Regions from separate parts of the Paenibacillus sp. CB74 genome, predicted to be linked through region 2. Evidence: a T-box and tRNA genes for the amino acid it is inferred to sense, from the RefSeq annotation. Region 2 holds a T-box; the other holds one or more tRNA genes.
The links. The T-box of region 2 lies ahead of ACX9NY_RS30125 (valine--tRNA ligase). A T-box ahead of a tRNA ligase gene usually reads a tRNA of that ligase, here a tRNA-Val.

Region 1: it encodes a tRNA-Val, which carries the amino acid that the T-box ahead of ACX9NY_RS30125 (valine--tRNA ligase) is inferred to sense. The anticodon was not compared.

The regions. Positions count from the first base shown of each region.
Region 1 is NZ_CM146009.1:654,739-659,430, forward strand. Features, by position in the region: gene ACX9NY_RS02975 (manganese catalase family protein) at 1-712, opposite strand, end outside; gene ACX9NY_RS02980 (hypothetical protein) at 970-1,278, shown strand; gene ACX9NY_RS02985 (DUF3889 domain-containing protein) at 1,335-1,655, shown strand; gene ACX9NY_RS02990 (hypothetical protein) at 1,850-2,071, shown strand; gene ACX9NY_RS02995 (hypothetical protein) at 2,055-2,336, shown strand; gene ACX9NY_RS03000 (DUF3892 domain-containing protein) at 2,412-2,648, opposite strand; gene ACX9NY_RS03005 (GNAT family N-acetyltransferase) at 2,760-3,203, opposite strand; gene ACX9NY_RS03010 (hypothetical protein) at 3,441-3,698, opposite strand; tRNA gene ACX9NY_RS03015 (tRNA-Val) at 3,902-3,973, shown strand; gene ACX9NY_RS03020 (recombinase family protein) at 4,184-4,692, shown strand, end outside.
Region 2 is NZ_CM146009.1:6,833,756-6,838,447, reverse strand. Features, by position in the region: gene ACX9NY_RS30125 (valine--tRNA ligase) at 24-2,690, opposite strand; T-box leader at 2,758-3,039, opposite strand; gene ACX9NY_RS30120 (LysM peptidoglycan-binding domain-containing protein) at 3,194-4,692, opposite strand, start outside.

The DNA of each region.
Region 1 (4,692 bases), 680 kb from region 2:
CATTGAAGTCTTTATCACTATAGGTGTACAGCTTGGTGTGTACCCCTTTTTCTTCATATTTACGAGCCTCATTGAAAGCTTTGTTGTTCAGTGAAGGAATAGGAACGAGTTTGGTTACATTGACGCCAGTTGCAATCTCAAGGGCTTTTGCATATGCAACAACATGCACGCCGCCACGTACCAGCAGGAAACCAACCACTTCCCGGGCTGCCGGGTGATCTGTCATTTCATATACCTTCATTTTATGCGTACGCGCTCCACATTCGAGGAAAAAGTTGTGCAACAGATCTTCGACCAGATTTCCGCTGTTGAAGACGTTTGCTCCCGTCCATGGATTACCCATAGAGTCAAAAGGCATTGCGCCTTGTGCACCTGCCAGATAGTGATAAGACAGACGAGCATCTTTCACGGAACCTAACGGTGTATCATCGGGTTCTTTGTACTCGGTTGATCCTCTAAGACATTTGTTAATCCCGTGAGACACCAGCTCAACATGTCCCAATTCTTCGGCCGTAATACTCATGACCAGGTCGTAGAAGGGCTTCAGTTTTTCTTTGGAGCGAAAATTAAATGATTGATAGAGGTAATTGTTCAACGTTGACATTTCTCCGAATTTGCCGCCGAGCAACTCTTGTATGGCTGCTGCTGCATTCGGATCGGGCTTCTCGACATTGGGAATCTCAATCAGGATTTCATCCAAGCGTTTGAACATTGGGGTGTAACCTCCTCAAAGTGGTATTGCAGATCCTGTAGAAATGTTAGATCATGAAGTCAGGCTGTCATGGCCTATTACACGGTTATTCCCTTTTTTAAACATAAAATCAACCAAATGGGACTTAAGTATTGCATATCAAATGCTGCATATCTTCTCCCTGTTGTTATTTCCAATACGGTGAATTTTATGTATAATCTAACCTTTAAATGGGTCTGCCAGATACAAGAGAATTAAGGTACATAAAGGAGTTAAAGATGAACAAACGTTGGGTAAAAATAGTGTGGATTCCGATCCTTCTGATGATGCTGATGTACATAAGCAGCGAGCCTGTCACAGCATATGACGTTACGAACGAGGTTCAGGTGGATGAACAAACGAGGCAAAGGCTTGAAAAGAAATACGGGTTGGATCGTCCTGAGGAGCCGAAGACACAACAACACGTTTTCTCGGGTGACTGGGGAATGAGTTTCCGGACGGAGCCTCCTGATTCGTTGGACCGGCTTGTTCATGTGGTTCCTTTTTCCCTACGGCCACTGGCCTGGATCTTTCGTTTATTCGTGTAAAATGAAACCCGGACGGGCAATATAACAGAAACATATTGTCCCAAGGAGTGAGTGAAATGAGAATGCTCATTGTTACCGTCATGTCTGTAGTCCTGAGTTTAGCTGGAATAACATCTGGTACAGGTGCCTCTATCCCTGATTATGCGAAGTGGGGAATTATAGCGGTCAAAGAAACACAGACAAAGTACAATGTGGATATTTTGGACTATAAGCACATCGGCCGTACCTCTCTAACAGCGGATCAATCACGGGAACAGTTCAAGCTATGGGTTCGTGCCAAAGACGGCAAGCAGTTCGCGGTCTATGTGAATGTTGATTTTAATCCATCTACACAGCAATTAAAGAAAGTGCAATTTTCGGAATCCGATCGACACTGATCCGTTACTGAACCGGATTATTACAAGAAATGTAGTTATATCAGCAGCATTATTAGAGGAACCAGACCCCCTTGATCAAAGGGGAAAGTCTGGTTTTTTTTATTTTGCAAAATCCTTTTTTTACTATTGAATAAAGAACTTATGTTCGCATATAATATGAAATACAAACAAATGTTCTTATCGGAGGGATGATTATGCTAGGGAAATATATTGGCCAGATGGTGGAGCTTGTCTACATGGATCGTGCAGGGCAGATTACGCAGCGACAGATTCGAATTAACAGTGTACGTGGCGGGATGATTAGAGCATCAGCGGGAAAAGAAGGCTCACCCCGAACATTTCTGGAGCAAGGTATTCTGGCATGGCGTCCTGTTACGGATATGAATGGGGAGGTAAAGTATGCTGAACGACTTTGAACGTAAGATTTTGCGGATTATGGTGAACTATGCAGGACAACGGCGCAGGCTGCCGCGTATGGATGAACTGGAGACCAAGACGGGACGAAGCAGAGCTTACATTCATGAGTCTTTGCTGGAGCTTGAACGAACCGGGCACATCGCCTGGGAGAATCGGTCTACTCTCGAAGGGATACAGATCTTGCAGGCATGGGAACAGGTACAACAGCCAATTCGCAAAAGCCAGCCTTCCGGGGACTCCGTAAAATATTTTACGGACTATTAATCATAATAAGAAAACGCCAACCCGGATAACCGAATTGGCGCTTCTGTGTAACACGTAACGATCTGTGCATCTATTTTAGAATTGGGGAAGTTGGTCCAGGTTGTTGGTTGGGTCACCGTCGGCATCGCCGCGAATATACATTTCGCCATCTTTGCCTTTAAATACATTCACGCCGGCAATAGCGCCAGCCTTTACTTCTGCAAGTGCTTGTTGGTAATCCAGTATACGTCCTGCTGAAGTCTGAAAGGCTGTCAGGTCACCGTCGCCATTTTTCTGTACGGCTGTGAAACTCTCGCGTGTTGTTTGATCCATGATGTCACACTCTCCTTATATGACGAGATAGGAATCTGTTTACCTGATTAGCCTATCCGAATTCCTGGGAAGTATGCACTATATGCTCATAAGACCGCCAATGCCGAAGTTTTACAGACTCTTTTTCATACGAACATGCAGAATTTCTGCATCATAAAAAGGTTCTTCTGAAATCACTTCATAGCCCAGTTTCTCATAGAATTTCTGCGCCTGACATTGAGCATCCAGTACGGAATAGGATAAGCCGAGTTCACGTGCCAGTTCCTCCATCGCGAGCAGAAGCACGCGTCCATAACCGAATGAACGATGAGACTCAAGCACCGCGATCCGCTGCATTTTGGCCGTATCCTTGCTGTAATAGATCAGACGTCCTGTAGCTACAGCTTGCCCATCCGTACTTAACAATACGTGATGCACATCCGGACTAATGACATCGTATTGATCAATCTCAATCTCGGCAGGAACCTGTTGCTCGATCACAAAAACGTGATTGCGAATACCCAGGGCTTGTTCCAGTTGTTCTTGCGTCGTTACATAACTAATCTCAGCTGCCAATTCCATTCCTTCTTTCTGCTCTTGCGCGACATATCAGACTGAATTATACAAAAAAATGTTTTTCCTGTATAGTGAAGTCTGGGACATATTGGGAGAGGAGGGGGTAGTGATGGGCATGGCAGGCATCATGGTCATTACATTGTTAATGTCGGCGGGAATGATTATTCTGTTGTATTATGTGACCAAGAAAGCATACTCACGTAAGTGGGATGAAGAAGAGTAATCTACCTCTTACCTTCACGGCAAAACTTCACTGCTTCCTCGCGGAGAATATACATCTTGAACTACCGATTTGGAGTATACGTCCAGCCAGACGGGTAGAGATTCATCATTTTCATTGGGTTGTTTTAACTGTTGGAATTGAACCGTATGTTCATCCCGTTCCAAGCCGCAACCGGTAAGGGTTGTCATGACAATCATAAGCCCAACGAAAAAAAAGAAGCATTTGGTAAATGTATGTGTATTGGATTTTGACCGTTTTGTTAAGTTTCTCATAGAGAATTCACCTCGTTGTAGATATGGTAATCTTCCTTTATTGTGCACCATTTCGAGTGAATTATAACCAAATAAATCATTGACAATGAACACGGTTACTTGATATGATACTGTTACTTGATTGGGAAATAATTATATATCATGATCTGTTAGCTCAGCTAAAGATAGCATTATGATCGTGATGGATACATCCTATTTATTACAGGGCGATAGCTCAGCGGGAGAGCATTATCTTGACAGGGTAAGGGTCGTGGGTTCGATCCCCACTCGTCCTATATGAAAAAAAGGGCAACTTCTTTTGAGAATTATATCTCAAGAGGAGTTGTTTTTTTATATAACATTATGGCCATCTCTGATAATATATGTAGGTGGTTTTTGTTGATAATAAATATACTTAATGGTATAATTTGGATTAAATTAAGCAGTTAAAGTAGTTACGGATATCGATAAAAATAATACAGAAAAAAGATATGGTGGTTGATGGAATGGGACAAACAAAACGTGTTGCAGCACTATATCGAGTGTCCACAAAAGGACAGATGGATGGAAACGATATTCCAATGCAACAACGAGCATGCAGGAAGATGGTAGAGAAACAAGATGAATGGAAGCTAGTTAAGGAATATACCGAAAAAGGGGTATCAGGTTTCAAAGTACCTGCCTCGAAGCGTGATGTTATTCAACAGGCTAAAGAAGATGCAGAGAATGGCTTATTCGATGTTTTGTTGGTATTTATGTTTGACAGGCTTGGAAGAAAAGATGATGAGACCCCCTTTGTACTTGAGTGGTTTGTAAACAAAGGGGTTGAAATGTGGTCTGTAATAGAAGGACAGCAAAAAATTGAAGCAAACACCGATCGGATGGTCAACTACTTAAGATTCTGGCAGTCAAGCGATGAAAGTAGGAAAATCTCTGACCGTGTCAATGAAAAACATAAACAGATGGTCGAAGATGGTATTTTCAGGGGAGGAGGTATTCCCTACGGGTATAAAAG
Region 2 (4,692 bases):
GCTCTCCATCCGACCCAAATATATTAACCTTTCAGTTCCTTGATTCGTGCGATCACTTTATCCCGTTTATCGGAATAATCTGCTTGCTTCGCGCGCTCTTCCTCAATAACTTTGGCAGGCGCTTTGGCTACAAAGCCTTCATTCGACAGCTTTTTCTCCACACGGAGTACTTCGCCCTCAAGGTTCTGCAACTCTTTCTCCAGACGAGCCACTTCCTGTTCGATATCAATAAGACCTGCCAGCGGCAAGTATAGTTCTGCCCCTGTGATGATTGCAGTCATTGCCTTATCCGGGGAGCTCAGATCCAGCCCACTATCGAACTCGGAGGTGTTACAGAAACGTTTGATGTAATGACTGTTACGTTCGATGATACTGGACGCCTCAGGGCTGTTTGCTTTCACCATCAATTCAATCTTTTTGCTCATAGGCACGTTCACTTCTGCACGGATGTTCCGAACTGCACGAATGGTATCCATGAGCAGGTTCATCTCGGCAACAGCCTCTGGATTCTCAAAAGCAGGATCATATACCGGCCATGCTGCCAACGTAATCGTCTCACCTTCATGCGGCAGATGCTGCCAGATCTCTTCGGAGATGTATGGCATAAACGGATGAATCAGGCGCATGGTCTGATCCAGCACATAAGCCAGTACGGATTGTGTTTTCTTCTTGGCAATCGGATCTTCCCCATAGAAGGACAGTTTAGCGAACTCAATGTACCAATCACACAGGTCATCCCAGATAAAGTTATACAGCACACGACCTGTTTCCCCAAATTCATACGCTTCGATTAGACGCGTAATATCGCGGGAAGTTTCGTTCAGACGGTGCAAAATCCAATAATCCGCTGTACCAAGCTCTCCGCTGATGTCACGATCCTCATAGGTGAATCCTTCCAGATTCATCAATGCAAAGCGCGAAGCGTTCCAGATCTTGTTGGCAAAATTACGAGCCTGCTCCACCCGTTCCCAACGGAAACGGAGATCCTGGCCTGGCGTGCTGCTGGTTGAGATCATGTAACGCATTGCATCTGCGCCATATTTCTCGATCACATCCAGCGGATCTACACCGTTGCCCAATGATTTGGACATTTTACGTCCATCTGCATCACGAACAAGACCATGCATCAGCACATCCTTGAACGGAATCTCATCCGTGAATTCCAGTGCAGTGAAAATCATACGTGCAACCCAGAAATATATGATGTCATACCCTGTCACAAGTACACTTGTCGGATAATAACGTTGCAGATCTTCCGTATCTTCCGGCCAGCCTAGTGTGGAGAATGGCCATAAGCCGGAGCTAAACCAAGTATCGAGTACATCTTCGTCCTGTCTAAGCTTGCGTCCTGCATTCTCTGGTAGCGTTGTCGGATCTTCAGCAGATACGATGATTTCACCCGTTTCCTCATCATACCAGGCCGGAATACGATGTCCCCACCACAGTTGACGGGAAATACACCAGTCACGAACGTTCTCGATCCAGTTCAGATATGTTTTCTCGAAACGGTCTGGAACAAAATTAACCCCTTCGCCGCTCTGTTGTTTCTTGATCGCTCTCTCTGCAAGTGGCTTCATCTCAACAAACCACTGAGTAGACAGATACGGTTCAACAACAGCGCCGGTACGTTCACTGTGTCCAACCTGATGCGTATGATCCTCGATGTTGATCAATATGCCTTGCTCTTTCATATCAGCAACAATCTGCTTGCGGCATTCACTGCGATCCAGTCCCTGATACTTACCAGCTTCTGCATTCATTGTGCCACTCTCATCCATGACCGTAATCTGTGGCAGATCATGACGAAGACCTACTTCAAAGTCATTCGGATCATGTGCAGGCGTGATTTTTACTGCACCACTTCCGAACTCTTTATCCACATAATCATCAGCGATAATTGGAATTTCGCGTCCAATGATAGGCAGTACAAGGACTTTGCCAATCATGTCTGCATAGCGCTCATCCTTCGGATGAACAGCGACCGCTGTATCACCCAGCATCGTTTCAGGACGCGTTGTTGCTACTGTAACGTAGCCACTTCCGTCTTTGAGCGGGTAACGCAGATGGTACAGGTGACCCTGAACCTCTTTATATTCAACCTCAATGTCAGACAGAGCTGTCCGGTTCACTGGATCCCAGTTAATGATGCGTTTGCCGCGGTAAATAAGGCCTTTTTCATACAGTTGAACAAATACTTTGCGAACCGCTTGGGACAGACCTTCATCCAGCGTAAAACGTTCACGTGAGTAGTCAAGGGACAAACCCATTTTGCCCCATTGCTGACGAATGGTTGTGGCATATTGATCTTTCCAATCCCATACTTTCTCCAGAAACTTCTCGCGTCCCAGATCATAACGAGTCAGACCTTCTTCACGCAGCTTCTGCTCCACTTTGGTTTGGGTAGCAATACCTGCATGGTCGGAACCCGGAAGCCACAGTGCATCATAACCCTGCATCCGTTTGGTGCGGATCAGAATATCCTGTAGTGTAAAGTCGAGCGCATGCCCGATGTGCAGCATCCCGGTCACATTTGGGGGTGGAATTACAATCGTATACGGCTCGGCATCTTTACGTTGCCCGGCTTTGAAATATCCGCGCTCCATCCAGGTGGAGTACCATTTGTCTTCTGCCGCTTTAGGATCGTAAGTGGTCGGCATTTCTGTTGCAGCTGATTTTTTTTCCTCAGACATGTGTCATTCCTCCGTTACTTCATCTTCATCATCTTCGCCAAAAAAAACAAAAAAAACCTTTCATCCATCAAAGGACGAAAGGTTAGCTTTCGCGGTACCACCTTTGTTTCACGCCGACAGCAAGATAGACTTCCCCCTCTGTACAGGACGTGACACTTCAAGCAGATAACGGCTGCTACCGGCCCATCCTACCTCAGAAATAAATGACGATAAAGCTCATTCATCCCTTAAATTCAAACAGGCAACTCCCGGGCGACTTCGATCAGTTGGTTCCTGCGGAATCTCACAGCGTTGCAATTCCACTCTCTGAAAGGTCATACTGTCTACTACTCCCGTTCCACGTTGTTCTTCAAAAAACCTACACACATCATACCTTGCTCGTGCGCGATAGTCAACCTGACAGCAGCGGATAAAGTGCGCTGTTGTCAGGTTTAGGGCAAATCATGCAAAAACCCGCAATCCTCAAGGGGATCACGGGTCCTAACGAAGGCTTTAACTACGGATTAAGGGATGTACAATATCTGACCTTCTTCCACAACTTGTTCAGATAATCGATTATACAACTGAAGTTCCCTCGTGCTCAATTGATATCGATCCGCAATGGCATCCAGTGTATCTTCCCGCTGGACGATACACAACTTCACTTTGCGGAATGGCGTCTGATCCACAATCGTTCCCAGGAACAGATTCTTCCATTCCACATCCTCAGGTGCATACGTTTCTTCCTGTATCACACCGGCTGGAACCTCTTCGCCTCTCTCCACTTCAGCATCGCGTGCTGATCTGCCGGAGGATAACAAGGAAGAGATCCCCACACCCTCCTCTTGTCTTGGAGCGGATTCCTTTTTACTGCCAAAAGCAACCTTCATCTCCGGCTTGTCTTCCGTCTCAGCAACAGGTTCAGGGACAAATGCTTCATTCTGTACAAACTCATCTACCTCAGTCGCTTCAAAAGACTGGCGTTCTTCCTCTGCATTGCCTGCTTCGGACGTACCGAATACACCTTGCCAGTTCTCCGCTTGTGGTCCAACCGGAACATCAACTGCCTGATTCTCCTGCTGAGGTACAGATCTCGCTGATTCGAAATGCCATACGTCCGGTCCGTCCGGTACATCTGCTGCTGCGAGCTCATTAGATGATTGAGCAGCAGGTTCTTGGACTTCTTGATCTGAATTTCTAGGCTCTGTAGGCAATGCATCCACGGAAGGCTCGGACCACGCCGAAGACTCATCTTCCAGAGGAAGCAACGGTTCCGACTCTGGGTAAGAAGCTAACCGATCAGCGGTCTCAGCCATAAATGACGAGATGGGAGAAGGTTCGCTGTATGGCTCCTGGGATGCCAGTTCATCTCCATTCGCTGTCAGAGATGCAGGATCTTCGTTTGCATCAGGTTGTCTGTTTTCGTTAGCGTACTCCGCACTTGGCTCCGCCGATTGGAGTGGCTCCGACGAGGATAAGTTTGCATATTCCTGATGATATTCGGGGGCACCATAGGCAAGCTCTGCTGCATTCGCAAGTCTCTCTTCCTCACTCCGCTGGAGCAGATACTCCTGTGCAAATGTGTTAGGATCGCTATCTGTCTCTTCTGCTTCATCGGAACGGTTGGATTGCTGAGCATCCGGTGAGTGGACTACTGTAAACTCATCTGCTGACCACACTTGCGGCTCTTCAGCATGAAAGCCCTCGATGCCTCGCAACGACAACACGCCAGTAATGTTCAGACTACGATTGGACAACAGATCCACGTCAAAATTTTCGATCTCAATGGAAATATCCTCAATCGATCTGACTCGGTTCAGCGGCACTGTAATCTCCACGGGAATGAAATGTTTGAGCTCTTCTGAAGCCTCATTTTCTCCTCTGTACGCACCTGTAAGTAAAAGATGCCCTCTTAAGGTGGCATGATCATCCTGCCCTATGACTTGAATGCGCGGGTATAATTCAATCTCCTCCAATTCCTCAATCGCAGGAACTCCCTCAGACAAATGAACGCGCTCATAAA